DNA from 3 places in the Luteibacter sp. KNZ12-1A genome. Region 1 is predicted to be linked to each of the others. Evidence: riboswitches for the same ligand, from Rfam matches in the RefSeq annotation. Region 1 holds a riboswitch; each other region holds the start of a gene.
The links. Region 1 has a riboswitch for cobalamin ahead of btuB (TonB-dependent vitamin B12 receptor). Riboswitches for the same ligand answer to the same signal wherever they lie in the genome.

Region 1 (9,874 bases):
GCGCGCGTGCGCGCATGGACTGGACCTGGGTCTTTGGCGGACTGGACGGTTGCTGGCTCGCGCTCATCGCCTTCTGCGGATTACAGGCGGTCGTGCTGCACCGTGCGGCCCTGCAAGCCGAGGGCGAGCGCGTGAGGCTCGCGGGGCTCGCGGCGCGCGATGCCGAACTGCGCGCCTTGCGTTACCAGCTGCAGCCGCACTTTCTCTTCAATACCCTCAATGCGATCTCCGCCCTCGTCGCCGACGATCGAAAGCGGGAAGCCAGCCGGATGATCGCCCGCCTGGGCGATTTCCTCCGCGCCACGCTGGAGGAAACCCGTGGGCACGAAGTCAGCGTGGCCGAGGAGATCGCTTTCACCTCCACCTACCTGGATATCGAAAAGGCCAGGTTGGGCGATCGCCTGCGCGTGGACATGCGGGCAGGGCCGGATGTCCTCGACGCGAGCTTGCCGTACCTGCTTCTCCAGCCATTGGTCGAGAATGCGATCCGCCATGGCATCGCCCCGCGAGGAACCGTGGGTGTGCTGGCGATCCACATCGTCCGGGACGACGATCGCCTTCGCGTGACCGTCGACAACGATATACCGTTCCCCGCGGGTAGCCGGGCGACCGGCGTCGGGCTGGCGAACGTTCGCGCACGGCTGGAGGCGCTGTATCCCGGCGCGCATCGCTTCGAGGCCGGGCTCGTCGAAGCGACATGGCGCGCCGCGATCGAGCTGCCGTATCGGGTCACGAGCGCAGCGCGGGTCGCCGCATGATCCGCGTGGCGGTGGTGGACGATGAACCGCTGGCTCGCGCTGGTGTCCTGGCGCGCCTCCGCGGCGAGACCGATATCACGGTGGTCGGCGAGTTCGCGGACGGGCATGAACTGGCCATGCTCCGCCGCCATTCGGTGGACGTGGCGATCGTGGATGTGCAGATGCCGGGGCGCGATGGACTCGATGCCCTGGCGGCGATTCCGATGGCCGAACGTCCGCTTGCCATTCTTCTCACGGCGCACGAGCATTTCGCCGTGCGCGCCTTCGAACTCCAGGCGGTGGATTACCTGCTGAAACCCATCGACGACGAACGTTTCGGCGAAGCGATCGACCGGGTACGGCGGCAGTTGCGTGGCCAGGCGGCGGCCGCGACGATACAGCGCTTCGCCATCCGGACAGGTACGAAACTGAGTTTCATCGATGCGGACGAAGTCGAATGGATCGAAGCCGACGGTGACTACGCTGTCTTGCACGTGCAGGGACGACGGCATCTGCTGCGCGAACCGCTGCACGCGCTTTCGCGCCGGCTAGACCCTGCGCGATTCGTGCGCGTGCACCGGTCGGCGATCGTTCGCATCGACCAGGTGGAGGAGCTGCGCCCGCGACCGAATCGCGACGCGATGTTGCGCCTGCGCGACGGCACGGCGCTCAGGGCCAGCCGTACCTACATCGAGACGTTGCTCGCGGCGCTGCACCGCATCCCCTAGTGCCGCGCCACCCAGGCCGACGACGAGGCCTGCTTGGCTTCGGTGGACACGGATTCGGGCAAGGGTTCGTCAGGCAAGGCGATCTCGACGCGATTGCGTCCTCCGGCCTTGGCCCGGTAGAGCGCCTCGTCCGCCTTTGCCAATAGCCGGTCGAGCTGTTCGCCGTGGCGCGAGGTGCAAGCCACGCCGAAGCTCGCCGTGACGTGGGCCGTGGACGGGCCGCCGGCGGGTGGCGCGGCGAGCGCCACGCGGATCATGTCCGCACGCTTCGCGCCGGCGGTCTCGTCGGCGTTCGGCAGGAGGATGCCGAATTCCTCGCCGCCCAGCCGTCCGAACACGTCTCCCTCGATGATGTGGTCGCGGCATTCGGCGACGACGCGCAGGAGCACCCAGTCGCCCTCGGCGTGCCCGTAGGTATCGTTGACCAGCTTGAAATGGTCCAGGTCGAACAGGATCAGGCACGAAGGCTTGCCGTTCTTGCGAACGGCCTGCAATGTCTGCGTGGCTTCCTCGACGAAATGCTGGCGGTTACAGATGCCGGTGAGGCTGTCACGGCGAGCCATGCGCATGAAGCGCAGCTGCGAGCGCTTGGTGCGGACCAGCCACAGGCCGATCGCCGCCAGCACGGTGAGCAACAGCAGGATGTAGAGCCGGCTCGTTTCCATCGAGCGTCGGTCGACTTCGCGTTGCAGGTGCAGGATCTGGTTCTGGCGGTCGAGCGCGTCGGCTTCCATGCGGCTGGAGGTCACTTGTTGCTTTACCACCTGATAGGCGAGCGCACGTGCCGTCACGTCGTCGAGATATCCCTTGTCCGCCTGCATGTAGCGTTCGAGCCAATCGGTCGAGGCGCGGAAGTCGCCACGCCGCTTCGCGGCCAGGTAGAGCGTTCTCAGCGCCACCGCCAGTGGCTCGGAGTATTCCCCCGCGATCGAACTGTCGACCGCCGCATGCGCATACTTTTCCGCCGCGTCCACATCGCCGGTCTGCCAGTGACCCTCGGCGAGCAGCGATTCGAATTGTGAAATAAGGCTCGGGTACTGGTCGCGCACGACCGCCGGATAGTGTTTCTCCAGCATGGCGACGGCTTCGGCGGCATGTCCGGCGCGGATGGTCCCTTCGGCCATGTCCGCACGGAGCGCATTGGCGATGAGGTTCTCGCCGGCGGCCTCGCATGCCGCGATGCCTTGGGTGAAGCGCGGGTCGGCTCCCTCGATGCGCTTGCCCCGATAGAGCGCGTGGAGCTTGATGAAGGTGCCCTTGCAGGCGCTGTCGCCGGTGGGCGTGCTTTCGATCATCCGCTCGGCGTACTCGGCGGCGATGTCGTACTGGCCGGCGGACGTGAGCATCTGCGCCGCCTCGCCCAGGCCCTGGAGGCGTGCCTGCGGGTCGCTGACCTCGGGCAGGCTATCGGTGAGTTCCGTCAGGCGGGAGAAGGCTTCCTGGTAACGGTGCCCGATGCCCAGGATGTTGATCAGCGTGGCGGTGGCGCGAAAGCGCAGGGTGGTGTCGGAGGAACCGCCGATCACCGCCTCGAGCAACGGCACCGCGGCTTCGTAATCGCCGGCATAGGCGACCTGCCAGGCTTCGAGGTAATGCAGGTGGGCGCGTTGTGCCGCGGTCAGCCGTGGCGCGTCGCGGCCGAGCCGCGCCACCGTATCCATGAAGGCGGGATGGTCGGAGGTCTTGGTCGCGTCGGCACGTGCGAGCGTCGCCGTCGCGTCCTCGCCCGGCGTGTGCTGCGCGAGGACGGCGCCGGCATGGGACGCCAGCGTGAGTGCGATCGCCAGCCCCAGCCGGCGTCCGAAGCGACCGATCATGCGACCGTGGCCTCGCGCTCAGGCGTCCGAGGGATCGGGGACGTCGGGTGTTTCGGGTGTGTCCTTCGCCGGCGTTTCGGACTCTTCCTCGCTCTGTGGCGTGTCGCCGAGCTGGATGCTGTTGAAGGTGCCCGGCGCGACGCGGTCGCGCAGCGCTTTCTCGTCACCGGCGAGAATCGCGGCGGCCAGCGCGCCATCGACGGCGGCCTCGTCCAGCTCGCGGGCCAGTTCAGCCGTGCCAGCAGCGCGCAACGTGGCATTGCCACCCATGCGTTCCAGGAAATCGATAACGTCAGACATGTTCGCCCCTTGATGAGACGCCGGACCACCTCCCCGGTGCCCGTGCGCGTGGCGATCATAGCGCGGTGGGGCGCGGCCCGTCGGGCGCCCCGGCGGGGGCCACAAGCATTTGCCCCGGGAATGCCATGAAGGGGCCCCCGGTCCGGCCGCTGGCGGCTTCACCATGCCCCGGCCACGAGGGGAAATCCATGCACCGAACGCCAGGCCTCGATTCGCTCCGCGCCATCGCCATCGCCTGGGTGATGCTTTTCCATAGCTATCTCGTCGGCGGCCTCGGAGAGGGCTTCTCGAAACTGGAACGGTCCGGCTGGATGGGCGTCGACCTGTTCTTCGTGCTCAGCGGCTACCTTATCGGCTCACAGGTGCTGAAGTCCCTGGCCACCACGGGCCGGCTCGACTTCGCCGACTTCTACCGGCGCCGTGCCGTACGCATCCTGCCCGCGTTCCTCACGGTGCTGGCGCTGTACGCATGCTGGCCCGCATGGAGGGAGACATCGGGAATGCAGCCGCTATGGCAGTTCCCCACCTTCACCTTCAACCTGATGTTCGACAACGGCGAGAACTACGCCTTCTCCCACGTATGGTCGCTTTGCGTGGAAGAGCACTTCTACCTCGTGTTTCCCATCCTCGCCTTCGCCCTGACGCGCAAGCCAGCGGCGTGGAAGTTCGCCGTCGCGTGCGCCGCCGTGGTCGTCGGCGGCATGCTCGTGCGCGGCTGGTCGTGGACGCACTGGTTCGCCCCGGCCCAGGCGGCGGGCGATAACGTGGGAACCGTCTATCTGCGCTACCTGTACTACCCCACATGGGCCCGCCTCGATGGCCTGCTGGCCGGTGTCGCTCTCGCCGTGTGCGGCGTGTATCGGCCGTGGGCCATGGCGTGGTTGCGGACGCGGGTGAACGCGGTGCTCATCCTTGGCGCACTCCTGCTCGCGTCCGCGCTCGTGCTGTTCGATGGCGCGCGCACCGGGTTCTGGCCCTGCGTCGCCGGCTATCCGCTGATCGCGCTGGCGATGGCCGCCTTCGTGGCCGCCGCCAGTGGCGACACCTGGCTGGCGCGGCTGGATATCCCGGGTGCGGATTGGCTGGCGCGCGCCTCCTACAGTCTCTACCTCAGCCACAAGGGTGTCTTCCACCTCGTGCAGTCCGCCCTGGACGGCCAACTGGCCGACCATCGATTCCTGCGTTTCGCCATCTATGCGGCCGCGACCCTGGCCGGAGGCGCCGTCCTGCACTACGCGGTCGAGCGGCCCTTCCTGCGTTGGCGGGACAAGCGCGCCGTGCGTTCGGCTACACTGTCGGCGCCCAAGGTGATCCGCGGCGTCAGCGCCGGGGATTGAAACGGGAATCCGGTGACGTGCGCGGCCTGCCAAGGGGTCGCCGCCATTCCGGAGCTGCCCCCGCAACGGTAGGCGAGCAAAAGGTCGGCATCGAGCCACTGTGCCAAGGCATGGGAAGGCGCCGTCCCCGCAGGGATTCCCTGCGCTCGCGAGCCCGGAGACCGGCCTCGAGGTACACCGGACAGGCGGAGGGCCATGTCGTGGGTGGCCGACAGCCTTCCGCCGCCGGCGATCCCGCCATCCCGCTTCCTGTCCCTCGCCATTCATGCCGCGCGGGTAGGCGCGGTGAGCAGGGAGTCACCCCGTGTCATTTCGTTCCTCCAGCCTCGCGGTCGCCATCGCGGTGGCTTTCCTCACGCCGGCCGCGGCGTTCGCCGATGCGTCCACCGACCTCGACCAGGTCGTCGTCACCGCCAGCCGCACCGACCAGGCCCTCAACCAGGTGCTCGCCGCTTCCACCGTGATCGACCGGGCCGAGATCGAGCGGCTGCAACCGCGGTCGCTGGCCGACCTGCTGCGCGGTACGCCGGGCGTCTCGATCGCCAACAACGGCGGCCCGGGCAAGGCCACCTCGGTGTTCCTGCGCGGCACCGAGGCCGACCACGTGCTCGTCCTGGTGGACGGCGTGAAGATCGGCTCGGCCACCTCCGGCACCGCGGCGTTTCAGGACATCCCGGTCGACCAGATCGAGCGCATCGAGATCGTGCGCGGCCCGTATTCGAGCCTGTATGGCTCCGACGCCCTCGGCGGCGTCATCCAGATCTTCACCCGCCATCCCGAGGGTGGCTTCGTCCCCCATTTCTCCGTGGGCGTGGGCAGCTACGACACGCTGCGCGGTTCGGCGGGCTTCGCCGGCCGTGGTGCCCAGGGCTGGTACGCGGTGGAGGCGAGCCACGACCAGACCGATGGCATCAACGCCTGCCGGGGCAAACCCAGCCCGGGCGGTGGCGGCTGCTTCACCTATGAGCCGGACAAGGATGGCTACCGTAACAATGCGCTGTCGTTGAAGGGCGGCTGGCGATTCGACGAGCAATGGGATGCGGACGCCAACGCCACGCGCACGGAAGGACGCAACCACTACGACGGCACCAGCAGCAACTTCGCCGAATCCGCCACCCAGGTCGTCGGTGGCCGCCTGCGTTACAAGCCATCGCAGGACATGTTGTTCACCGCCAGCCTGGGCCGTAGCGAAGACCTGTCCACCGATTACGAGAACGGCGTCTACGCCGATACCTTCAACACGCATCGCGACGTCGCGTCCGTGCAGGCCGACCTTGGCCGCGTGGGCGGTGGCGCCGGCCTCACCACGCTCGGCTTCGACTGGCAACGCGACCGCGTCGTCGGCAACACCGACTACCTGGTGGACGCGCGGCGCAACCACGCGTTGTTCGCGCAGTGGCAGCAGGAGTTCGGGGCCAGTTCGGTACAGGCCAGCCTGCGCCGCGATGAGAACAGCCAGTTCGGCGGAAAGACCACCGGCAGCCTGCAGTACGGTTACGCGCTGACGAAGACCCTGCGCGTCACGGGCAGCTACGGCACCGCGTTCAAGGCACCGACGTTCAACGATCTCTATTACCCCGACTACGGCAACCCCGACCTCGGCCCCGAGACCTCGCGGAACTGGGAACTGGGTGTGCGTGGCACGCCTGGCTGGGGTAACTGGTCGATCAACGCCTTCCAGAACAAGATCGACCACCTGATCGTATTCGACTCGGGCCTGAGCGGGCCGCTGTTCCCCTTCGGTGGGGCGAACAACATCGATCGTTCGCGCATTCGCGGTGTCGAACTGGCGGCGGACACCACGCTTGGCGATTGGCGCATCGCCGGCAACGCGACATGGTTGCAGCCGGAAGACGATAGCGACGATGCCTCCCACGGCAACCTGTTGCCGCGCCGCGCGCGCCGTACCGCGCATGTCGACGTCGACCGCAGCTTCGGCGCGTTCAGTGCCGGCGCGAGCGTGTTCGCCTCCGGTTATCGCTACGACGATACCGCCAATGCCCATCGCCTCGGCGGCTACGCGTTGACCGACCTGCGCATGGCATACGCCTTCGACGCGGCATGGAAGGTCGAGCTTTCAGCCAACAACGTCTTCGACCGCCACTACGAGACGGCCCGCTACTTCAACCAGCCGGGCCGCAACTGGATGCTGACGCTGCGCTACCAGCCCCGTTCATAACCGTGCATACATCGAGGTTCTTCCGATGAAATCGCTTTCGCGCCCCTTGTTCGCCGCCGTCGCCGCGTTGTTCGCCTTGCTCATGATCGGCACGCGCTTCTCCCATTTCGGCGACGCCTTGCACCTGCCCGACGCGTCGATGGCGCTGTTCTTCCTGGGTGGTCTGTACTTGCGCAAGCACCTGGCCTTTCTCGGCTTCGTGGCGCTTTCGGTGCTGATCGACTGGTATTCGGTGAGTTATGCGGGAGTGAGCGACTTCTGCATCACCGTGGCCTATTCGTTCCTGCCGCTGGCTTACGCGGTGCTGTGGTACGCGGGGCGGCTCCTGGCGCCGCGCTTCGACGGATCGCTTGCCTCGCACGCCCTCGTCTTCGCGGGCATCGTCGTCGGCGCCACGGTCTCCTATGCGATCTCGAACGGCGCGTTCTACTGGCTGGGTGGCCGTTACACCGAGCCGAACATGCCCCAGTACGTGCAGCGTTTCGCCCAATGGGCGCCGTTGTTCGTTCGTGCCGCCGCCGGCTACGTGCTCGCGGCCCAGCTGGTCCAGGCCCTGGTGTTCCGCTTCGCGCCGCGCGCAGGCGACGGCAAGACGGCCAGCGCATGAACGACGCGGTGCCCTGGCAGGACATGGACGAGGATGCGCGCCATCGGGACCGGATGCGCCGCAAGAAGGAGTTGATCGACCGGCGTATCGCCAAGGCGACCATCGACCGCGGCGTGCTGGTGGTGAACACCGGCAACGGCAAGGGCAAGAGTTCGTCGGGCTTCGGTATGCTGGCGCGGTCGCTCGGCCACGGCTTCCGCTGTGGCGTCGTGCAGTTCATCAAGGGCAGTTTCTCCACCGGCGAGGAGGCGTTTTTCCGCATGTTCGAGGACGGCCCGCTGGACTACCACGTGATGGGCGAGGGCTACACCTGGGAGACCCAGGACAAGGCGCGCGATGTCGCCGCGGCGACGGCGGCGTGGGAGGTGGCGGAGAGCATGCTTCGCGATCCCGCCTACGACTTCGTGTTGCTCGACGAACTCAACATCGCCCTGGTGAAGCGCTACGTTCCGCTCGACCGCGTGCTGGAGGCACTGCGCTTGCGGCCCGAACGCCAGCATGTCGTCATCACCGGCCGTGGCGCGCCCGATGAACTCGTCGCCGCCGCCGACACCGTCACGGAGATGCGCGTGGTCAAGCATGCATACCAGGCAGGTATCCGCGCGCAGAAGGGCGTCGAGCTGTGACCCGTGCCTGTCCCGCGTTGCTGGTTTCGGCGCCTGCGTCGGGGCAGGGCAAGACCAGCGTCACCGCCGCGCTCGCCCGTGCCCACGCGCGGCAGGGACGCCGCGTGCGCGTGTTCAAGACGGGGCCGGATTTCCTCGATCCGATGATCCTGGAGCGTGCGAGCGGGGCACCGGTGTATCAGCTCGATCCCTGGATGGGTGGGGACGACGACGTTCGCGCACGGCTTCATGCCGCCGCGGGCGACGCCGACCTGATCCTGGTCGAAGGCGTGATGGGCTTGTTCGACGGTGCGCCGTCGAGTGCGGACCTGGCCATGGCTTTCGGCTTGCCGGTGATGGCGGTGATCGACGGCGGCGCCATGGCACAGACCTTCGGTGCGCTGGCACATGGGCTGGCGAACTATCGCCCCGGCCTGCACGTGCAAGGCGTGCTCGCCAATCGCGTGGGCGGCGCGTACCACGCCGGATTGTTGCGCGACAGCCTGCCCCCGGGCATGGCGTGGTACGGCGCATTGCCGCGCGACGCGGCCATGGCCTTGCCGGAGCGGCATCTGGGCCTCGTCGCGGCGGCGGAGCTGGCCGATCTCGATGCGCGGCTGGATGCGCTGGCGGATGCGTTGCTTGCACAGGGGCCGATCGATCTGCCGCCTCCCGTCGCCTTCGATGCGCCGCCGTCGATCGTATCTTCGGTACGCCTGGACGGCGTACGCATCGCCATCGCACGCGATGCGGCATTCGCCTTTCTCTATCCCGCCAACCTCGACGTACTCCGCGACGCGGGCGCGGATCTGTCGTTCTTCTCGCCCGTGGCGGGCGATCCGCTGCCCGATTGCGACGCGGCCTGGCTGCCCGGTGGTTATCCCGAACTGCATATCGACGCGCTCGCCGCACGCGACGACCTGCGCCGCGACCTGCATGCGCACGTCGAGGCAGGCCGTCCGCTGCTCGCCGAATGCGGTGGACTGCTCTACGCGCTGGACCGCCTCGCCGATCGCGATGGCCATGAAGGCGCGATGATGGGCTTGTTGCATGGCCACGCCACGATCCAGCCGCGGCTGGCGGCGCTGGGCATGCAGGCCGTCGACTTGCCGGAGGGAAGCCTGCGCGGCCACTCGTTCCATTATGCGCAGGCGACGATGGAGGCGACGCCGCTGGCCGTGGCGAGCAACCCTCATGGCGGTCCCACGGCGGAGAAGGTCTATCGTCGCGGACGCATGACGGCGAGCTTCGTGCACTTCTATTTTCCGTCGAATCCCGACGCGGCGTGCCGGCTCTTCCTTCGATGACGACCCTGCTGGCGATGCTGCTGGCCTTGACGCTGGATGGGGTGTTCGGCGAGCCACGCCGTTTCCATCCACTGGTCGGCTTCGGCGCGCTGGCCAGCGCGGTGGAGCGCCGGCTCCATGCCGACCATCGGCTGGCGGGTGTCGCCGCGTGGACGGTCGTCGTGCTCCCGCCCGTGGCGTTGCTTTGCGGGTTGCACGCCGCTTCACCACCATGGGTGGTCTTCGTCGTCGATGTACTCGTGCTGTACTTCGCCTTG
Region 2 (9,874 bases), on a different contig from region 1:
ATTCGCAGTACCGCCGACGATCCGAACCTGGTGACCCGGCAAATCGCCGAATTGCCCTGGATGTTGTGTGCCACGCCCGGTTACCTCGCGCGCCGTGGAACGCCGGCCGTTCCGGCGGACATCCTGCGTGAGGGTCATGACGTGATCGGCTATTTCTCCGCGCGCAGCGGCCGCACCCAGCCGCTGCGGTTTCGCGAGGACGCGCGCGAGACCCTGATCGAGGTGAAGGCGGCCGTCGAGGTCAACGAGAGCAACGCCCACACGGCGGCGGTGATGGCCGGCCTGGGGCTGGCGCAGACCCTGGCGTTCACGACGAACGAACACGTCGCTCGCGGACGCCTGGTTAGCCTGCTACCGGAATATCAGCCCGCTCCCTTGCCGGTGTATCTCGTCTATCCGCCGGAGCGCAGGCACAACGCCCGGCTACGGAGCTTCGTGGACTGGATCGCCGATGAACTGCCGGCCCAGGCAGCGGGGCTGTAGAGGTTTTTACCCGGAGGTATTGACCTTATATTTAGCCCGGGTAATATGTGGGGCAACTTGAGACCGACGGCAGCGCCATGTCCACTTACACCGCTTTCCTCGAACATCGCCATCTCGCGGCTGGCTCGCTCGCCGTCGTGGCCGAGCGCTGCAAGATGCTGCTCGACAGCGATCCCGGAGCCACGCCGATCATCTACGACGACAGCACCGGCCGGCCCGTGGATATCGACTACCGTGGCACCGTCCACGACGTGCTCGCGCGTTTGCCTGGCTCCGACCTCGCGACGAAGCGTGGCCCGGGCCGGCCCAAGCTCGGCGTCGTGGCTCGCGAGGTCACCTTGCTTCCGCGGCATTGGGAATGGCTGGCCAGCCAACCCGGTGGGGCATCCGTCGCCTTGCGCCGCCTCGTCGAAGCGGCCAGCCGCGACGGTGCGCCGGCCGATCGCGTACGGCAGGCGCGCGAAGCGGTGGACAGGGTGATGTCGGCGCTCGCGGGCGACCTGCCCGGATATGAAGAAGCCTCCCGGGCTTTTCATCGTCACGAGGCCGGGCGGTTCCAGGCGCTTATCCAGGACTGGCCGGCAGACGTGCGCGACTACGTGCATATGCTGGCGTCGCGCGCTATCGGCGAGGGCTAGGGCGGGAGCCGACCCTGTCGGCGATGGGTGCTTGCCTCGACCTGGCCCGCTGCCGCGGGATCGCCGACGAAGTCGGCTCCCACAAGGTCGGCTCCCACAGGGTCTGCGTCCACCCGGACTACTCGACGTCGATAGTGGTGAGTTTCCCAGTTGTGGGAGCCGCTTCAGCGGCGATGGGTGCTTGCCTCAATCTGGCCCGCTGCCGCGGGATCGCCGACGAAGTCGGCTCCCACAAGGTCGGCTCCCACAGGGGCGGCTCCCACAGGGGCGGCTCCCACCAGTCATCCAGCCTCTAGCCTCTAGCCTTGCGGATCTTCAGCCAGCGCTTGTACCGGCGCTTCAGCTTGCGGCGGTACTTGCGCTCCTTGCGATCGTGGTTCCACAGGTAGATCGCAGGCGTGCTGAGCAAGGTGAGCAACTGCGAGACGAGCAGGCCGCCGACGATGGCGATGCCCAGCGGCCGGCGCATTTCCGAACCCACGCCGAAGCCGATCGCCAGCGGCAGGGCCGCGCCCATCGCCACCAGGGTGGTCATCGTGATCGGGCGGAAGCGCACGAGCGCCGCCTGGCGGATGGCTTCCACCGGCGACATGCCGTGCTCGCGCTGCGCGACCAGGGCGAAGTCCACCATGAGGATCGCGTTCTTCTTCACGATGCCGATCAGCAGCAAGACCGAGATGATCGCCATCAGGGTGAGCTGGGTCTGGGTGACCAGCATGGCGAGGAACGCGCCGGCGCCCGCGGCCGGCAAGGTCGAGATGATGGTCAACGGATGGCCCAGGCTCTCGTACAGGATGCCGAGCACGATGTAGACGGCGAGAATGGCGCCGATCAGCAGCACCATGCCGTTCGACTGCGCGTCACGCAGGCGCTGGTTCGCGCCGGTGAAATCCATGCGCACGCCTTCCGGCAGGTTGATCGCATGCACGGCCTGCTCGACCAGGGTGTTGCCCTTGTCCGCCGTGATTTTCGGCGCGAGGTTGTAGGTGATATCCGCCGATTCGAGCTGGTTCTGGTGGGTCACCGCGCTAGGCACCGCGACTGGCGCGATCTTGGCCACGGCGGAGAGAGGGATCATCGTGCCCACGCTGTTCTTCACGTAGGTGTTGAGCAAGGCGTCGGGGCTCAGTGTCTGCGCGGCCGCGGCCGTCAGCACCACCCAGTATTGGTTGATGTCGGAATAGATGATCGAGACCTGGCGCTGGCCGAAGGCGTTGAACAGCGCCGAGTCGATCATGCCCATGCCCACCTGGAGGCGCGAGGCCGCGTCGCGGTCGACCTTCACCATCTGTTGCTTGCCGACGATGTCGAAGTCGCTGCCGACGTCGCGGAACTCCTTCATGCCGCGCATCTGGCGCACGAGCTTCAGTGCCCAGGGTTGCAGGTCCTCACCGCTGGTGCTGATCAGCTGGAACGAGTACTGGCCGCGATTGCTGTTGCCACCGCCACCGCCGAGGAACTGCACCGGATTCATGAAGACCTGGACATCGGAGAACTTCTCGTACTCCTTGCCCAGCCTGTCCATGATCTCCTTGATCGATTCCTTGCGCTGGCCCGGGGCGTTGCCCTTGGGCTTGAGGTCGACGAACATCAGGCCCTGGTTGCCCACGGCGCCACCGTTGTCGCCGCCGAGGATCGTGGTGACATCCGCCACCGTGTCGTCTTTCTGCATCAACTCGCTGACGCGCTTCAGGCGGCGCGTCATCTCATCGGGCGATATGTTGGCGTCGGCGCTGATCTGCGCCTGCAGCATGCCGGTGTCCTCGTCGGGCATGAAATTGCCACCGGCCGTCTTCACCACGGCGATGGCGAGCACGACGGTCGCGCCGAGCAGGATCAGGGGCTGCCAGCGCATCAGGCGGCGATGGCGCATCGCCCAGTCGAGCGCGCGCTGGTAGACGCCGAGGAAGCCCCGGTCGAAACGTTCCAGGGCCAGTTCCCAGCGGCCCGGCTTGCGGTCCGGCGCGTCGTGCTTGAGGTAATGCGCGCATAAGGCCGGGGTGAGCGTCAGCGACACCACCGCCGAGATCAACACGGCCGCGGCGAGCGTCACCGAGAACTCGCGAAGCAGCTTGGTGATCATGTTGTTGCCGAACAGCAACGGCGCGAACACCGCCACCAGCGACAGCGTGATGGAGATCACCGTGAAACCGATCTCGCGCACGCCTTCCAGCGCCGCCGCCATGGGTTTCGCACCGTTCTCCATGTGCCGGACGATGTTCTCGATGACCACGATGGCGTCGTCGACGACGAAGCCGATGCACAGCACCAGCGCCATCAGCGACATCGTGTTCAGGGTATAGCCCAAGGTCCACATCACGACGAACGCACCCGCCAGCGACAGCGGCACGCTGAGCGTGGCGATCATCGTCGGCCCCAGGCGGCGCAGGAACACCAGCATCACCAGGATGACCATGACGATACTGATCATCAGCGCGACCTTGACCTCGTGCAGCGCCGACTGCGTGGTCTGGGTCAGGTCGAAGATCGGGGTGACCTTCGCATCCGCAGGCAGCAGCGCCTGGAACCGTGGCAACGCCGCACGGATGGCTTCCGCGGTGGCGATGGAGTTCGCCTCCGGGCGCTTGCTGATCTGCATGGTGACCGAGCGTTCGCCCTGGAACCACGCGGCCTGGAACTGGTCCTGCTGGCCGCTGTGGACATTGGCGATGTCCGAGAGCCGTACCGGCACCCCGTCGCGCATGGCGATCAGGATGTTGGCGAAGTCCTTCGGGTCGCGCAGGCCGTCGTTCGCGATCACCGTCATCTGCGTTTCGCCATCGGAGAGCACGCCCTGCGGCGAGTTCACGTTGGCGGCCTGCAAGGCGTTCGAGACGTCGTTCGCGGTCAGCCGCTTCGCCGCCAGGGCGTTCGTGTCCAGTTCGATGCGCACCGCATGGGGCGTCCCGCCGAACACCTGTACACGCGAAACGCCGTCGATCTGCGCCACCGCCGGGCGGATCAGCGTGTCGACCACGTCGTAGAGCTTGTCCGGGGGCATGGTCTTCGATGTCATCGCGACCAGCAGCACCGGGATCTGGCCGGTGTCGAACTTGAAGTACTGCGGTGGCGAGGGCATGCCGGCCGGAAGGTCGGCGGCCGCCGCGTTGATCGCGGCCTGTACGTCGCGGGCGGCGGCGTCGGTCGAGCGATCCATGTTGAAGCGGACGCGGACGAAGCCGGAGTTCTCCGTGCTGTTGGAGTACATCTGGTCGACGCCCGGGATCTGGCCCAGGTGGCGCTCCAGCGGCGCGATGACCGTCGACGCCATGGTCTGCGCGTTGGCGCCGGGCATCTGCGCCTGGATAAAGACCGCCGGTACCTCGATCGAAGGCAACGCGGCGACGCCCAGCAGCATGTATGCGATCGCGCCGGCGAGGGTCAGGCCCGCCGCGAGCAACGAGGTACCGATCGGCCGGCGAATGAATGGTGCAAAAAAGTTCACGACACTTCCTGTGATCGCGGGAAGGCTCCCCGCGCCCGCGAACTTTATGACGTTCCGCTTGTTTCGTCGCGTGTGCCTTTAGTGGGGGCCCTGCCGGAAGGCAGGGGTCCCCCGTTCATACGGCGGCGCGTCAGCGCCCGGGCGCGTAGCGGAACGTCAGGTAATACGTACGTCCCAACTGGTTGTAGAACGCCGCCGTCTCGTAGCGCTTGTCCGCGACGTTGGCGACCCGGCCCTGCACGCTCCAGTCCGTGTCCAGGTGCCAGGTCGCGCGGAGGTCGGCCGTGGCGTAGCCGCCGAGGCGGCGGGTGTTGGCCGCGTCGTCGTAGCTGTAGCCGGCCGCGTAGACCGAACCGCCGAGGGTGAAGCGGCCGAGGTCCTTGTCGAGGTCGACCCGCGCGGTGCGCTCGGGACGGCGCGCCAGCAAGTTGCCGTCTTGCACGCCCGAATCGCGATTCTTCGGCTGCTGGAGGGTGGCATAGGCCCGCACGTGCCAGCCGTCGACGTCGGCGCCGACCTGTCCTTCCAACCCGCGAATGCGCGCCTTGCTCACGTTCACCGGCAGGAAGTTCGCATCGAAGCCGATCAGGTCGTCGACCGTGGTCTGGTAGGCGTTCACCGCCCAGTTCCACACGCCCGGCCGCGCCGAGAGGCCGATCTCGGCCGTGCGCGAGGTTTCCGGGTTCAGGTTCACCGGTGCGCCGTAAGGATAGAACTCGTCGTTGAACGTGGGCGCATGGAAGGCCGTGCCGTACGAGGCGGTGATCTTCATGCCGTTGTCGAAGCGGAAGCCGTAGGCCGCCGAGCCGGTCGTGTGGTTGCCGAACTGGGTGTTGTGGTCGTGCCGCGCCGACAACTGGATCTCGTGCGGACCGAACAGGCCCTGGTAGAGCGCGAACACGCCGGTGTTGTTCCGCGAGTCCTTGAGGTAGTCCGTATCGCTTTTCAGCTTTTCCTGTTGGAAGTCGACGCCCGCACTCAGCGTCTGGCCCGTCGCGAGGGTGAAGTCGTTCTGCCAGGACGCCTGGTTGCGCTTCGAATAGAGGTAACCGACGCGAGCCTTGTCCACGCCGTAATGGACGAAGTCGAGGGTCTTGTCGGCTCCATTGAGGTAATTGTCGGCACGGTCCTGGTTCTGGCCCAGGCTGAGCGACATGCGCCAGTTCGCCAGCACGTCGAACGCCAGCTTCGTGCCGGCCACCTGTTGCGAGCGCCGGGTCAGGTTCTGGAAGTCGCCGTCGTACTCGATGTCGCCCTTGCTGCGCAGCCAGCTGCCGGTCAACTCGGTGCCGTCGTCCCAGCGATAGCCGCCGGACAGCGCACCGTTGTACGTGCGGGAGGCATCGTGGTCGGGTTCGTCGGTGAAGCAGCCGGCGAAGGCGGCCGCGGCGCCGATGCGGCAGGCGTTGATGCCGGCCGTGTACTGCCCGCCCAGGCTGGCGTTGTACCAGCCGTGCTGGCTTCCGCCGGACACGCCCACCTGGCCCGCCGAGTAGCCATGGCTGCCACCGGTCACCGAGAGCGTCGGCGTGGGCGCTTCGCCGGCTTGCCCGTGGCGGGTGAAGATCTGGATCACGCCGCCGATGGCATCGGACCCGTACAGGGCGGAGCGAGGGCCGCGGACGATCTCGATGTGATCGATCTGCTCCACGGGAAGCTGCTCGTAGGCGGGCAGGCCGGCGCCCACGGTGCCCACGCGGACGCCGTCCAGCAGCACCAGGGTGTGCGACGAGTTGGTGCCGCGCATGAACAACGACGTCTGCTGGCCGATGCCGCCGGCATTGGCGATCGTCACGCCCGGCAAACCGGTGAGCAGGTCCTGCACGCTCACCGGCTGCAGGCGCTCGATGTCCTCGCGGGTGATCAGGGTGACCGGCGCGAGTACCTCGTCCAGTGGCGTGGCGGCGCGATTGGCGGTCACCACGACCGGATCGAGCCGGTCGGGCGCGGCTTCGTCGGCGGCGTGGGCCGCGGCGATGGACGACAACAGGGCCGCCGCGAGCAGGGTCTTCTTCATGGAACCGTCTTCCTCAGCCGCCGGGCGGCAATGTGCGAAGGACGCTCGAGGAGGACGTGCGACGAACGGCGAACGGGCGGAAACCCGGTGGCTGCCCGGATCCGCCCTCCGCGAATCGACCGAAACAGGGACGCCCGCCACGTGGGGCGGGGCGCTCATCGGGCCGGTCTCCGGACTCGCGCCAGCCACCGCAGGGTGGCGGAACCGGTGCCTTCCCGCTTGCGCAGTGGCGTGAGGCCGGTTCCATGAGAAAGGTCTGACGACCTACCCGGATGGACGCTTACCGTTGCGGGGGCAGTGCCGGCCTTGCCACGACGTGGCGCACCGGCTTCCCGTTTCATCCTCCCCGGCCTTGGCCGGTCGGGACACCCGAACCGGTCGATGGTACCCGTCGGGGCCCCCGGCTGTCACGGATACTTAACGGAATTCTTAACGCGCACTTGACGGGCGCAAAATAATTCGATTACAACCGCAACCGATAGCCGTCGGGCGCAATAACTTGCGCACGGGGAGCATGGGCAGCCAGGGCCGCATCCGGGGGATGGGTACCAAAGCCCATGAGACGGCGTCGAAACGAGTTCGGCCACCTCTTGTGGCCGGCTTACTTGCTGTTTATCGGGGAGACAAGACATGCAACGTTCCACCAAGCGTACCGGCGTGCTGCGCCGATCGACCCTTTGCACCGCGCTCGCCCTCTGCTTCGCCAGCGGCGCCGTGCTCGCCCAGTCCAATGCTTCCGGTGTCGTCTTCGGCCGCGTCGCGCAGCCGGAAGGCGCCGTCATCCACCTGCAGAACCTGGATACCGGCCTGACCCGTGACGTCGGCGTCGACGCCGATGGCCGCTACCGCGCCAGCTCGCTGCCGGTCGGCCGCTACAAGGTCACCGTGGAGCGCGGCGGCCAGGCCGTCGAGACCCGCGACAATGTCCAGGTGAACCTGGGCGGCGGCGTCGACGTGTCCTTCGCGGGTGCCTCCACCACCACCGCCGAGGCACAGAACCTCGAAGGCGTGCAGGTCACCGGTAACGTGCTTCCCGCGATCGACGTGTCGCAGGTGGACTCGCGCACGGTGCTCACCTCGGAACAGCTGCAGAAGCTGCCGCTCGCTCGTGACGTCACCGCCGCCGCGCTGCTCGCGCCGGGCGTCATCTCCGGCGACAGCCGCTATGGCAACGTGGCCTCGTTCGGTGGTTCGTCGGCTTCGGAGAACCAGTACTACATCAATGGTTACTCCGTCACGAACGCGCTTACCGGCCTCGGCTTCACGAGCCTGCCTTACGATGCAATCGACCAGCAGCAGATCTTCACCGGCGGTTACGGCGCGGAATACGGCCGTTCCACGGGCGGTGTGATCAACATCGTGTCCAAGCGTGGCGGTAACGAGTGGAAGGGTGGCGTCGGCATGTACATCCAGCCGAACGGTGCACGCCAGTCGCCGCGCAACATCTACCGCACGAACGGCCAGTTGTTCCAGAACCGTGGCGGCAACGAACGCAGTGACACGCAGTACACCGCCTATATCAGCGGTCCCTTGATCAAGGACAAGCTGTTCTTCTTCGGTGCCGGCGACTTCACTCGTACCAATACGACCACGACCAGCAGCATCCTCGCTCCGCAGCGCACGAACCAGACGCAAAAGGCGACGAAGTGGTTGGGCAAGATCGACTGGAATATCACCGATAACCACCTGCTCGAATTGACCGGCCTCGGCGACAAGACCAACACCGAGCGTAGCGTCTACGCCTATAACTATGCGACGCGCAGCCGCGGCAATTACCTGGGCACGGACAACCTCAAGAACTTTGATGCGGGTGCGGGTTCGGCTCCTGGCGGCGATGTCTACATCGGAAAATACACCGGTTACATCACGGACGACCTGACGGTTAACGCACTGTACGGTCACACCACGACCAATCACGAGCGCGACATCGGATATTCCGGCGCCGCCAATTGTCCGTGGATCACCGATAACCGGCGCGGCATCGCCAATCCCATCACCGGTTGCGGCCTGGTGAATGGCACGGTGCTGAACGCAGGTGCGAAGGATAAGACCCACGGCTGGCGTCTCGACGTCGAATACCACGCGGGCGACCACGATCTGCGCGCGGGTCTGGACAACCAGACGCTGGAATCGACCTCGGGCCAGATCTATGAGGGTGGCTACCGCTGGGTTTATCGCAATGCGGGCAGGGTCACCGGTCGCCCGGATATCGTTCCGCCGCCGGGCACCGCGTACGTCGTTGAAAAACGTCTCTTCGAGACGGGCGCCACGGTCAAGACCGAACAGGAAGCTCAGTTCATCGAAGATAACTGGCAGGTCACCGATCGCTGGAGGATCTACGTCGGCCTTCGCAACGAGCAGTTCAAGAACTTGAATGGCGACGGCACTACCTACGTCAAGCAGCGCCACCAGCTCGCGCCTCGCCTGGGCGCCACCTGGGACGTCTTCGGCGACTCTACGTTCAAGATCTACGCGAATGCCGGTCGTTACCACCTGGCCATTCCGTCGAACGTCGCGATTCGTGGAGCCTCCGCGTCGACCTACTACAGCGAGTACTACACCTACGGCGGTGTGGGTCCGAACGGCGAGCCTACCGGCCTCACCCAGCTGGGTAGCCGCGCTTACCTCAACGGCGAGGACGGCACCACGCCCGATCCGAAGACCGTCGCCGCCAAGGGCATCGACGCGTATTACCAGGACGAATACATCCTGGGCTTCGACAAGGCGATCAACGATAACTGGAGCTTCGGCGCCAAGGCCACGTATCGCAAGCTGAAGAGCTCGATCGACGACTTCTGCGATTCGCGCCCGTTCGAAGCGTATGCCGCACGCAACAACATCGACATCAGCAACGCATCGTTGCCGGGCTGCTACTTGTTCAATCCGGGCAAGTCGAACGAATTCCTGGTCGACGTCGGCGGTGGCAACTATGTTCCGTTCAATCTTCGCAAGGACGACTTCACCTCGCCCGAAGGCGTTGCATTCCCCGATCTGAAGCGCAGCTACTATTCGCTCGATCTCTACCTCGAGCATCACTTCGCCGACGATTGGTACGGCCGCGTCGATTACACCTTCTCGCGCAGCTACGGCAACTCGGAAGGCCAGCTGAAGTCGGATATCGGCCAGCTCGATCCGTCGGTGACCCAGGACTGGGATGCGCCGGAGATCATGCAGTACGCAAATGGTCCGCTGCCCAACGACCGTACGCATCAGTTGAAGGCGTACGGTTACTGGCAGGCTTCGCAGGAATGGCTGCTCGGCGGCAACCTCGCGGTGGCCACGGGCCGTCCG
Region 3 (9,874 bases), on a different contig from region 1:
CGTCGGGGATCTTGCCGGTGCCGAAGGTGGTCACCGAGATCGAGGTGGGCTCGGCCACGCCGATGGCGTAGCTGACCTGGATCTCGCAACGGTCGGCGAGGCCGGCGGCGACGATGTTCTTGGCGACATAGCGAGCCGCATAGGCGGCCGAACGGTCGACCTTGGACGGGTCCTTGCCCGAGAACGCGCCACCGCCGTGACGGGCCCAGCCGCCGTAGGTGTCGACGATGATCTTGCGCCCGGTCAGGCCGCAGTCGCCCACCGGGCCACCGATGACGAACTTGCCGGTCGGGTTGATGTGGAACTTGGTGCCCTTGTGCAGGAGCTTCGCCGGCAGCACCGGCTTCAGGATCAACTCGCGCACGCCTTCGATCAGGTCCTTCTGCTTCACGTCCGGATCGTGCTGGGTCGACAGCACGACAGCGTCGATGGCGACGGCCTCGCCGTTCTCGTAGCGCAGGGTGACCTGGCTCTTGGCATCCGGGCGCAGCCACGGCAGCGGCGAGTTCTTCTTCTTGCGGACCTTGGTCTGCTGCTCGACGAGGCGATGCGCGTAGTGGATCGCCGCCGGCATGTATTCGCTGGTCTCGTTCGTGGCGTAGCCGAACATCAGGCCCTGGTCGCCCGCGCCCTGTTCTTCCGGCTTCTTGCGGTCGACGCCCTGGTTGATGTCCGGGGACTGCTTGCCGATCAGGTTCAGCACGCCGCAGGTCTCGCCGTCGAACCCGACTTCGGAGCTGTCGTAGCCGATGTCGAGGATGACCTTGCGGGTCAGCGCCTCGAGGTCGATCCACGCGCTGGTGGTGATCTCGCCCGCGACGATGGCGACGCCGGTCTTCACCAGCGTCTCGCAGGCCACGCGAGCGCGCGGGTCCTGGGCCAGGATGGCGTCCAGAACGGCGTCGGAGATCTGGTCGGCGATCTTGTCCGGATGGCCTTCGGAGACCGACTCGGAGGTGAAGAGGTAGTTGCTCATCGCGGGGATATATCCTTCTTTACGGATAAAGAGATAAAGGGCGCGCCATGATACACGCCTCCGGGCCGGTTTGCAGGGGGAAGGGTAGCGCCCGGGAGTGACGATTGCATGGATGTTCAGCAGGGCGCGCCCACCGGCCCACGGTGGGTCAGGCCGCCGCCCCCAACCGCTGGCGCGCCGCCTTCGCCACCGCGACCATGGTCTTCAGCGCCGCGGCGACCTCGGGCCAGTCACGGGTCTTCAGGCCGCAATCGGGGTTCACCCAGAGCTGGTCGGGACGCAATACCTGCAACGCGCGGGCAAGCAGACCGGCCATTTCGCCCTCGGCGGGAACCCGAGGGGAGTGGATGTCGTAGACACCGGGGCCGATGCCGTTCGGGTACTGGAACCGTGTGAAGGCATCGAGCAACGCCATTCGCGAGCGGCTGGTTTCGATGGAAATCACGTCGGCATCCATGGCCGCGACCGCCTCGATGATGTCGTTGAACTCCGAGTAGCACATGTGGGTGTGCACCTGGGTCGCGTCACTGACGCCGCCGGCGGTGATGCGGAACGCCTCCACCGCCCACGCGAGATAGCCATTCCACTCGGCACGACGCAGCGGCAGGCCTTCGCGCAAGGCGGGTTCGTCGATCTGCACGATGCCGATGCCCGCTCTTTCGAGATCGTGCACCTCGTCGCGCAAGGCGAGCGCGATCTGCCGGCAGACGTCCGCGCGGGGCAGATCGTCGCGCACGAACGACCATTGCAGCATCGTCACCGGACCGGTGAGCATGCCCTTCATCGGTTTTTTCGTCAGCGATTGCGCGAACGCGGACCAGGCCACGGTCATGGGCGCGGGCCGTGCCACGTCGCCATAGACGATCGGTGGTTTCACGCAGCGCGAGCCGTAGCTCTGCACCCAGCCGAACGACGTAAAGGCGTAGCCGTCGAGCTGTTCACCGAAATACTCGACCATGTCGTTGCGTTCGGGCTCGCCATGGACGAGCACGTCGATACCGGCCTCTTCCTGGAACGCCACGGCACGGCGCACTTCATCGCGCAGGATGACGGTATATGACTCGTCGTCCAGCTTGCCTGCGCGGTGCGCGGCGCGGGCGACACGAAGGGTCGCCGTCTGCGGGAACGAGCCGATGGTCGTCGTCGGCAGGTCGGGCAAGCCGAACCGCTCACGCTGTATGGCGGCGCGGAACGGGTACGCCGAGCGGCGCCGGCCGAACTGCGCCGTGAGCTGGCGAACGCGTTTGCGTACCTCGTCACGCACGACCCCCGGCGCGGCCTGTCGCCCGGCGATCAGTATGCGCTGGCGCGCGAGCGCTTCCCGGGCGACTGCATCGCCCTGGACGGCGTCGGCGTAGTGGCGCAGCTCGGCGATTTTCTGCCGCGCGAACGACAACCACGTCGCGAGATTTCCGGGCAGGCGCTTTTCCTCGCCGGCATCCAGCGGCACGTGCAGCAAGGAGCACGACGTCGACAGCCACAAGCGCCCGTTGCCAAGGCGATCGCGTAGCGCCTGCACGCGAGGAAGGATGATCGAGGGGTCGCTCAGCCAGATGTTGCGTCCATCGAGAACACCCGCCGAGAGGACGCGGTCGGCCGGCAGCGCGTCGAGCACCGCGTCGAGTTGCTCCGGCGCACGTGCGAGGTCGACGTGCAGGCCGGCGACGGGCAGCGACATGGCGAGTTCGAGATTGCCGTCGAGTGAACCGAAGTAGGTCGCGACCAGCACCCGTACCCGTGACCGCGTGGCGACCCACGCATAGGCATGGCGAAAGGCTTCGCGCGTCGCATCGTCGAGATCGAGCGCCAGCACGGGCTCGTCCACCTGCACCCACCCGGCGCCTGCGTCGGCAAGGGCGTCGAGCACGCCGACCCAGGCGGGAAGGAGCGCATCGAGTAGTGCCAGCGGGTCGCTGCCATCGACCGCCTTGGCGAGGCACAGGAAGGTGATCGGGCCGAGCAGCACCGGGCGTGCGACGTGTCCCGCCGCGACCGCTTCGCGATATTCGTCCACGACCTTGCCGGGCCGGGCGGCGAACGTCTGGCCCGCCGATACCTCGGGGACGATGTAGTGGTAGTTGGTGTCGAACCACTTGGTCATTTCCAGCGCGGGCAGGTCGAAGCGATCGTCCTGCCTGCCGCGTGCCATGGCGAAGTAGCCGGCCAGCGGATCGATGTCGTAAAGCGGTCGGTAGCGTTCCGGAATGGCGTCCACCATGACCGCGGCATCGAGCACGTGGTCGTAGAGCGAAAAATCGTTCACCGAAACGCTGTCGGCACCCGCGTCCCGGGCGAGCGCCCAGTGCCGCGAGCGCAATTCACGGGCGATATCGAGCAGTTCCTCGGAGCCGATGTTTCCCTTCCAATGGGCTTCGAGCGCGCGCTTCAACTCACGGCGGCGGCCGATACGGGGAAAACCGGGGTAGGTGACGTGTGGCATGAGTGTTCCTCTTTGCAAGAAAGAGGAGGGAAGGGCGGCTCGTCGCATGACACGGACGTCGCCGGAGTAAACCCCTTGGGCGATGCCTGGGTCATGAGGGTTTGCCGTCGACCTTCGCCCCCGCGGGCGAACCGGGCCATGCCCCGGGAGGAGGCGACGGCCCAGGCCGGACGGAGCGGCGCACCCATGACGGCGCGTCGCTCCGGCTGGCGGCAGGTCTTCGGGCTCGTGGATGTGGCGCCGAGGCGCCTCCTCCCCCATCGCTTCCCGGATCCTCATCGATCCAGTGCCTGTGACGGGTTCGTCTCCACATACCGCTGCGGGGCAGCGCCGGATTCCCACCGGCTTCCCTCTTAGCTTTATCTTCCTATTCGAATAGAGAGATAAAGACCGCTAACAAGCGGGAAATTAGCCCTCTGGACGTCCAAAGTCAATGCGAAGGAGGGCACTTCTATTCAGAAGCGCCCCCGAGGCCGCCACGCGGCGGCCGCGGACGTCTATTCAAAGCCTTCGATCGGATGGGGACCGTAGGCGGCTTCCAGCATCGCCGTCTCTTCCGGGCGCAGCACGAGATCGATCGCCGCCACGGCATCGTCGAGATGATGTGGCTTCGATGCTCCCACGATCGGCGCGGTGATGCCTTCGCGATGGGCCACCCAGGACAAGGCCACCTGTGCACGCGGTACGCCGCGCCCCTCGGCGACCTTCTTCACCGCCGCGACGATCGCCTTGTCCGAATCGGCGGTCGCGTTGTAGAGCGTGCTACCGAAGACGTCGCTCTCCTGGCGGGTACTGGTTTCGTCCCAGTCGCGCGTGAGGCGGCCGCGCGCCAGTGGGCTCCATGGGATGACCGCGATGTCCTGGTCGATGCAGAACGGAATCATCTCGCGCTCTTCCTCCCGCTGCAGCAGGTTGTAGTGGTCCTGCATGCTCACGAACTCGGTCCAGCCGTGGAGGCGCGAGGTGTAGACCATCTTCGCGAACTGCCACGCGTACATCGACGACGCGCCGAGGTAGCGCACCTTTCCCGCCTTCACCAGGTCGTGCAACGCTTCGAGCGTCTCTTCGACCGGCGTGGCGTGATCCGCGCGGTGGATCTGCAGAAGGTCGATGTAATCGGTGCCGAGGCGCTGAAGGCTGTCGTCGACGGAGTGGAAGATCGCCTTGCGCGAAAGACCGCCACCGTTGGGACCCTTGCGCCAGTGGAAGTACGTCTTCGTCGCGATCACGACTTCGTCGCGCCTCGCGAAATCCTTCAGCGCACGCCCGACGATTTCCTCGGAGGTGCCGTCGGAATACGCATTCGCGGTATCGAAGAAATTGATCCCGAGGTCGAGCGCCTTGCGGATGAAGGGGCGGCTCTGTTCCTCGTCGAGCGTCCAGGCGTGGTTGCCGCGATCGGGCACCCCGTAGGTCATGCAGCCGAGGACCAGGGGAGAGATGTCCAGGCCGGTACGGCCGAGTTTGACGTAGCGCATGCGGGGCTCCAAGACATGTGTGGACGGGGCGGTGTCCGGACGGGACATTTGTATAGCCACATACTGTAGATGCCGGGCGCCCCGTCGATCATGACAATCGCGTCATGTGAAACGTGGTCGCCACGGTAGCGAAGGCGGGTATGCCGCCTCCCCTTGAAACCGGCCCGGGCGTCCCTAACTTGGAGTCCAACGCGAAGACGGCGCGCCTTGCCGGTCAACCGGCCCGGGCGTAGCATTCGCGTCCTGTCACGAGAGCCAAGCCATGTTCCGCTGCAAGCACGATTTGATGCACGTCCCACCGATCGCCCCATGGGCGCGTCGCGGGTGCGCGCGTTCCGTGCCTGGCGGAGCTTCGTCGTAAGACGGCGCACCGGCTGCCAGGAACACCGAAAGCACCCGCAAGGGTGCTTTTTTTTGTCCCGATTTTCCCTTGCGAACCCACCGTTGGAGCAGCGTGCCATGAAGAACTGCCGCGACCCCCGATCCTGACCGTCCCGCTCAGCCAGGGGCGGCGGTAAACGGATCGGGGAGTGCCTCGCTCGAGACGACATCCGAGCCCCTGGCGACCCCATCAGGAACCGTTAGCTATGAGTACCACCCGCGAAACCCAGATCCCCGTCGGCCGTTGGCGCAACCTCGGCATCATCGCGCACGTCGACGCGGGCAAGACCACGCTCACCGAACGCCTGCTCTACAAGACCGGCACGATCCATCGCACCGGTGAAGTGCACGACGGCGCCACCACCACCGACCATATGGAACTCGAACGCGAGCGTGGCATCACGATCGGCGCCGCCGCCGTGCGCGCGAACTGGACGCCGGAAGGCGGCCAGCCGCATCGCCTGACCCTGATCGACACGCCGGGACACATCGACTTCGCGATCGAGGTCGAGCGTTCGCTGCGCGTGCTCGACGGCGCGGTCACCGTGTTCTCCGGCGTGGCCGGCGTGCAGCCGCAATCCGAAACCGTCTGGCACCAGGCGCGCCGGCATGGCGTGCCGTTGATGGCGTTCGTCAACAAGATGGACCGCCCGGGTGCGGACTTCGACGCGGTGGTCGGGCAGATGCGCGACAAGCTCGGTGCGAACCCGTGGGTGGTGGCGCGCCCGATCGTCGAAGGCGAACACATGACGGGCCTCGTCGACCTCGTGGCGGAACGCACCTGGCGTTTCGACGAGGTGGGCACGCCTACGGTCCAGCCATGGACGGACGGCGAGCGCGCGACGCATGCGGACGCGCGTGCCGAACTCGTGGCCGCCGTGGCCGATCGTGACGATACGCTGGCCGAACTCTGGCTCGCCGAACAGCCGGTCGATGCGGCGGCGCTCACGGCGGCGCTTCGGCGCGGCACGCTCGCGGGTGCCGGCTCGCCGGTACTTCCGGGCTCGGCGTTCCGCAACGTCGGTATCGAACCGCTGCTGGATGCGCTCGTCGCGTACCTGCCATCGCCACTGGATCGTCCAGCCGTGGTTGGCCACACCGACGAAGGCGACACGATGGTCGCGCCCGATGCGGACGCGCCGTTGGCGGCGCTCGTCTTCAAGGTGGTCAACCAGGCGCATGGGCCGCTGGCCTTCATCCGCGTGTATTCGGGCCGGTTGAACGTCGGCGATGCCGTGTGGCGTAGCGGTACCGATCGCGTGCAGCGTATCGGCCGGCTCGCGGTGGTGCGCGCGGAAGACACGGAAGCCGTGGATGCCGCCGAGGCGGGAGACATCGTCGCCATCGCGGGCTGGAAAGACGTGGCCACGGGCGAGACCTTGTCCGACACGCACCGCCGCGTGCGGCTGGAGACCATCCAGGCGCAACCGGCCGTGCTGTCGTGGCGGCTGTCGCCCGAGCGCTCGGCCGACCTGCTCAAGCTGGGCAACGGTCTCGCCCGCCTCGCGCAGGAGGACCCGTCGTTCCGCGTTGGCACCGATCCCGACACCGGCGAGACCCTGGTCTGGGGCATGGGCGAACTTCACCTGGAAGTGATGGTGGAGCGCCTGCGTCGCGAGTGGGGTGTGCAGGTGCGCACGGGTTCGCCGCGCGTGGCTTACCAGGAAACCCCGGCGGCCGCGTCCGGCGCCGTGGAGGGCAAGCTCGCCAAGCAGACCGGTGGCAGCGGACAGTTCGCGCGCGTGGTGCTGTCGGTCACGCCGACCGGCGAGGAGACCAACCGCTTCGAGGACCGCACCACGGGCGGCGTCATTCCCAGGCAGTTCCAGGCGGCGGTGGAGAAAGGTGTCGCCTCGGCACTGGTGGAAGGGCCGCGTGGCTATCCCGTGGTCGGCGCGGCGGTCGCCGTGCTGGACGGGCAGGCCCATGCCGTGGACTCGAACGAGGCCGCCTTCCATCGCGCGGCGCAGATCGCGGTGAAATCGGCGCTGGAAGCCACGGGCACGGTGCTGCTGGAGCCGGTGATGCGCGTGTCGGTGAGTGCGCCGGGTTCGGCGGTGGGCGATGTGCTGGGCGACCTGCAACGCCGTGGCGGGCAGATCGTCAACCTCGTCGACCGCCAGGAACGCACGGAGATCGACGCCGACGTGCCCCTCGCGCAACTCGACGGCTACAGCACCGCCTTGCGTTCGCTGAGCCAGGGCCGCGCCTCGGCCACGGTGGCGTTCCACGCTTACCGGCCGGCGGCGACGCAGGAACAGTCACGCCGTTCGGCGTGACGTGAGGCAAGGGCGGCCATATGGCCGCCCTTTGCTTCTACACGGTGGCGCGTGGGCGGGTTACGCTTCACCCATGATTTCCTATCCCGAAGCGCTGGCGCTCCTGCTTGCCGAAGTCCGGACGCTCGAGGTGGAGCAGGTCGCCCTCGATGCCGCCCGGCGGCGATTCCTCGCCACCGACCTGGCCAGCCCGCTGGCGCTTCCCTCGTTCGACAACGCGGCGATGGATGGCTATGCCCTTCGTGCCGGAGGCGAGACCATCCCCGCCGGAACCGTTCGCGCCGTGGCAGCGATGCATGCGGCCGGCGACACGATCGACACGTATCCGGAAGCCGAAGCCTGCGAGATCGCCACCGGCGCGCGCATGCCGAAGGGCTTCGACACCGTCGTCCCCGTGGAACGCTGCGAAAGGCGGGGTGGGGAGGTCCGTTTCCTTGCCGACGAGCGCCGCGGGCAGAATGTGCGCCATGCCGGTGCGGACATCGGCGAAGGAGCGCTTGCCCTCGAACGCGGACGGCGCATCGACGCCGCGGCGATCATGTTGCTCGCCGCATTGGGTATCGATCGCGTCGACGTCGTGCGCCAGCCGCGCGTGGCGGTCATCGCGACCGGTAGCGAACTCAACCCCACCGGTCCCTTGCCGCCGGGAGGCATCCACGATTCCAATGGACCGTTTCTTGCCGCCAGCCTCGCTTCCTGGGGCGTCGAGCCGGTGGGGCGTGCGCGGGTGCCCGACATGGGCGATGCGTTCCATGTCGCCGTACGCGACGCACGGGACGCCGGAGCGGACCTTATCGTCACCACGGGCGCCGTGTCCGCGGGGCGCTTCGATTTCGTGCCGTCCGCACTGGCTTCGCTCGGTGCGCGCGAACTCTTTCACAAGGTCGCGATCCGGCCGGGCAAGCCGTTGCTCGCCGCACGTTTCGACGGCGGGCCGCTGGTACTCGCCTTGCCCGGCAATCCCATCGCGGTGGCGGTGGGATATCGCTTCTTCGTCGCGCCCGTGTTGCGCGCCATGGCGGGTCTCGCTGCCGAGCGCCCCACGCGCGTGACGCTGGCGACGCCATTCGTCGGGCGCGAAGGCATGCGGCATTTCGCGTTGGGGCGTGTCGGGAACGATGCGCAAGGAAGGCAGGTCGCGCACCTCGCGGATGCGCAGGCGGCGTATCGCATCCTTCCCTATGCACAGGCGAACACCTGGCTGACCGCCGGCACCGGCGACGATGCCGAGGCGTGGCCGATCGATCCGGCGGACGCCACGTGATCGTCGGACTCGTCCTCGCCGGGGGCCGTTCGTCCCGCATGGGCGAAGACAAGGCGCTCATGCGTCTCGAAGGCCACACCTTGCTCGAACGTGGCCTCTCGGTATTGCGTGCCGCGGGCGCGGAACGGCTGGCGATCAGCGGCGCGCGCGTGGGAGGAATCCCCGATCGCTGGCCAGAGGCCGGCCCCGTCGGTGGCATCGCGAGCGCGGCCGACGAACTCCCGGATGGCGAGTGGCTGGTGATTCCCGTGGACATGCCGTGGTTGCACGAGGACGTGCTCCGGCCATTGCTTGCCGCATCCTCGCCGGCGGCGGCCAGTTGGCAGGGCCACCCGCTGCCGATGCGCCTGACGATGAACGCGGCCACACGCGAGGCGCTTGCAGGTGTCATGGCGCTCAGCGGACGCGAACGCTCGGTCTTCGCCTTGCAGGAGCGGCTCGGTACGGCGAGACTGCCGCTCGACGGCATCGATACACGGTACCTGTTGAACTGCAACACCCCCCAGGAATGGCGCGAGGTCAACGCATGAGAGTGCAGCTGGAAGACGACACCGTCCGCGTCCGCATCGACGAGGACGAGCTGGGCGAGTTGCTCGACGACATCGCCCTGTTGGGCTCGACGGCGTTCGGCAAGGCATTCACCATGCGCTATTCGATCGACGCCACCGATGGGGCCGCATGCACGCTTTCCGGCAACGCCCACGAGTGGCGCATGGGCGTCCCGCGCGTGGCGCTGCGCGACCTGCTGTCGCGCCTGCCGAGCAAGGACGGCCTGGTCTTCGACATCCCCGGCTACGACACGGTGGCTACCACGGTGCGCTTCGATGTGGACGTGAAGGACAGTTTGCGCCGACGCAAGGGTTGAACCTCAGGCGATGCGTTCCGGCCGGCTGTAGATGTTGAATCGACCCGGGCGGGCGAAGCCGAGCAGGGTCACGCCACAATCCTCGGCCAGGTGCACGGCGAGCGCCGTGGGCGCGGAGATGGCCACCACGAGGGTCATGCCGGCGACGGCGGCCTTGGTCACCATTTCGTAGCTGGCACGGCTGGTGATCA

Region 2: linked by a shared signal. The riboswitch ahead of ACR9ZJ_RS14180 (TonB-dependent receptor domain-containing protein) and the one ahead of btuB (TonB-dependent vitamin B12 receptor) in region 1 are both predicted to bind cobalamin.
Region 3: linked by a shared signal. The riboswitch ahead of metE (5-methyltetrahydropteroyltriglutamate--homocysteine S-methyltransferase) and the one ahead of btuB (TonB-dependent vitamin B12 receptor) in region 1 are both predicted to bind cobalamin.

What each region holds. Positions count from the first base shown of each region.
Region 1 is NZ_JBPGXU010000026.1:22,706-32,579, reverse strand. It holds gene ACR9ZJ_RS08040 (sensor histidine kinase) at 1-758, shown strand, start outside; gene ACR9ZJ_RS08035 (LytR/AlgR family response regulator transcription factor) at 755-1,465, shown strand; gene ACR9ZJ_RS08030 (GGDEF domain-containing protein) at 1,462-3,282, opposite strand; gene ACR9ZJ_RS08025 (hypothetical protein) at 3,301-3,582, opposite strand; partial or broken gene ACR9ZJ_RS08020 (acyltransferase family protein) at 3,771-4,847, shown strand; cobalamin riboswitch at 4,871-5,103, shown strand; gene btuB (TonB-dependent vitamin B12 receptor) at 5,224-7,098, shown strand; gene ACR9ZJ_RS08010 (hypothetical protein) at 7,124-7,705, shown strand; gene cobO (cob(I)yrinic acid a,c-diamide adenosyltransferase) at 7,729-8,331, shown strand; gene ACR9ZJ_RS08000 (cobyrinic acid a,c-diamide synthase CobB) at 8,328-9,617, shown strand; gene cbiB (adenosylcobinamide-phosphate synthase CbiB) at 9,614-9,874, shown strand, end outside.
Region 2 is NZ_JBPGXU010000075.1:9,108-18,981, forward strand. It holds gene ACR9ZJ_RS14165 (LysR family transcriptional regulator) at 1-483, shown strand, start outside; gene ACR9ZJ_RS14170 (DUF2239 family protein) at 561-1,121, shown strand; gene ACR9ZJ_RS14175 (efflux RND transporter permease subunit) at 1,414-4,566, opposite strand; gene ACR9ZJ_RS14180 (TonB-dependent receptor domain-containing protein) at 4,697-6,583, opposite strand; cobalamin riboswitch at 6,728-6,971, opposite strand; gene ACR9ZJ_RS14185 (TonB-dependent receptor) at 7,214-9,874, shown strand, end outside.
Region 3 is NZ_JBPGXU010000021.1:1,384-11,257, forward strand. It holds gene metK (methionine adenosyltransferase) at 1-976, opposite strand, end outside; gene metE (5-methyltetrahydropteroyltriglutamate--homocysteine S-methyltransferase) at 1,125-3,416, opposite strand; cobalamin riboswitch at 3,611-3,826, opposite strand; gene ACR9ZJ_RS06775 (aldo/keto reductase) at 3,914-4,894, opposite strand; gene fusA (elongation factor G) at 5,482-7,554, shown strand; gene ACR9ZJ_RS06785 (molybdopterin molybdotransferase MoeA) at 7,628-8,818, shown strand; gene mobA (molybdenum cofactor guanylyltransferase) at 8,788-9,348, shown strand; gene ACR9ZJ_RS06795 (hypothetical protein) at 9,345-9,683, shown strand; gene fdhD (formate dehydrogenase accessory sulfurtransferase FdhD) at 9,687-9,874, opposite strand, start outside.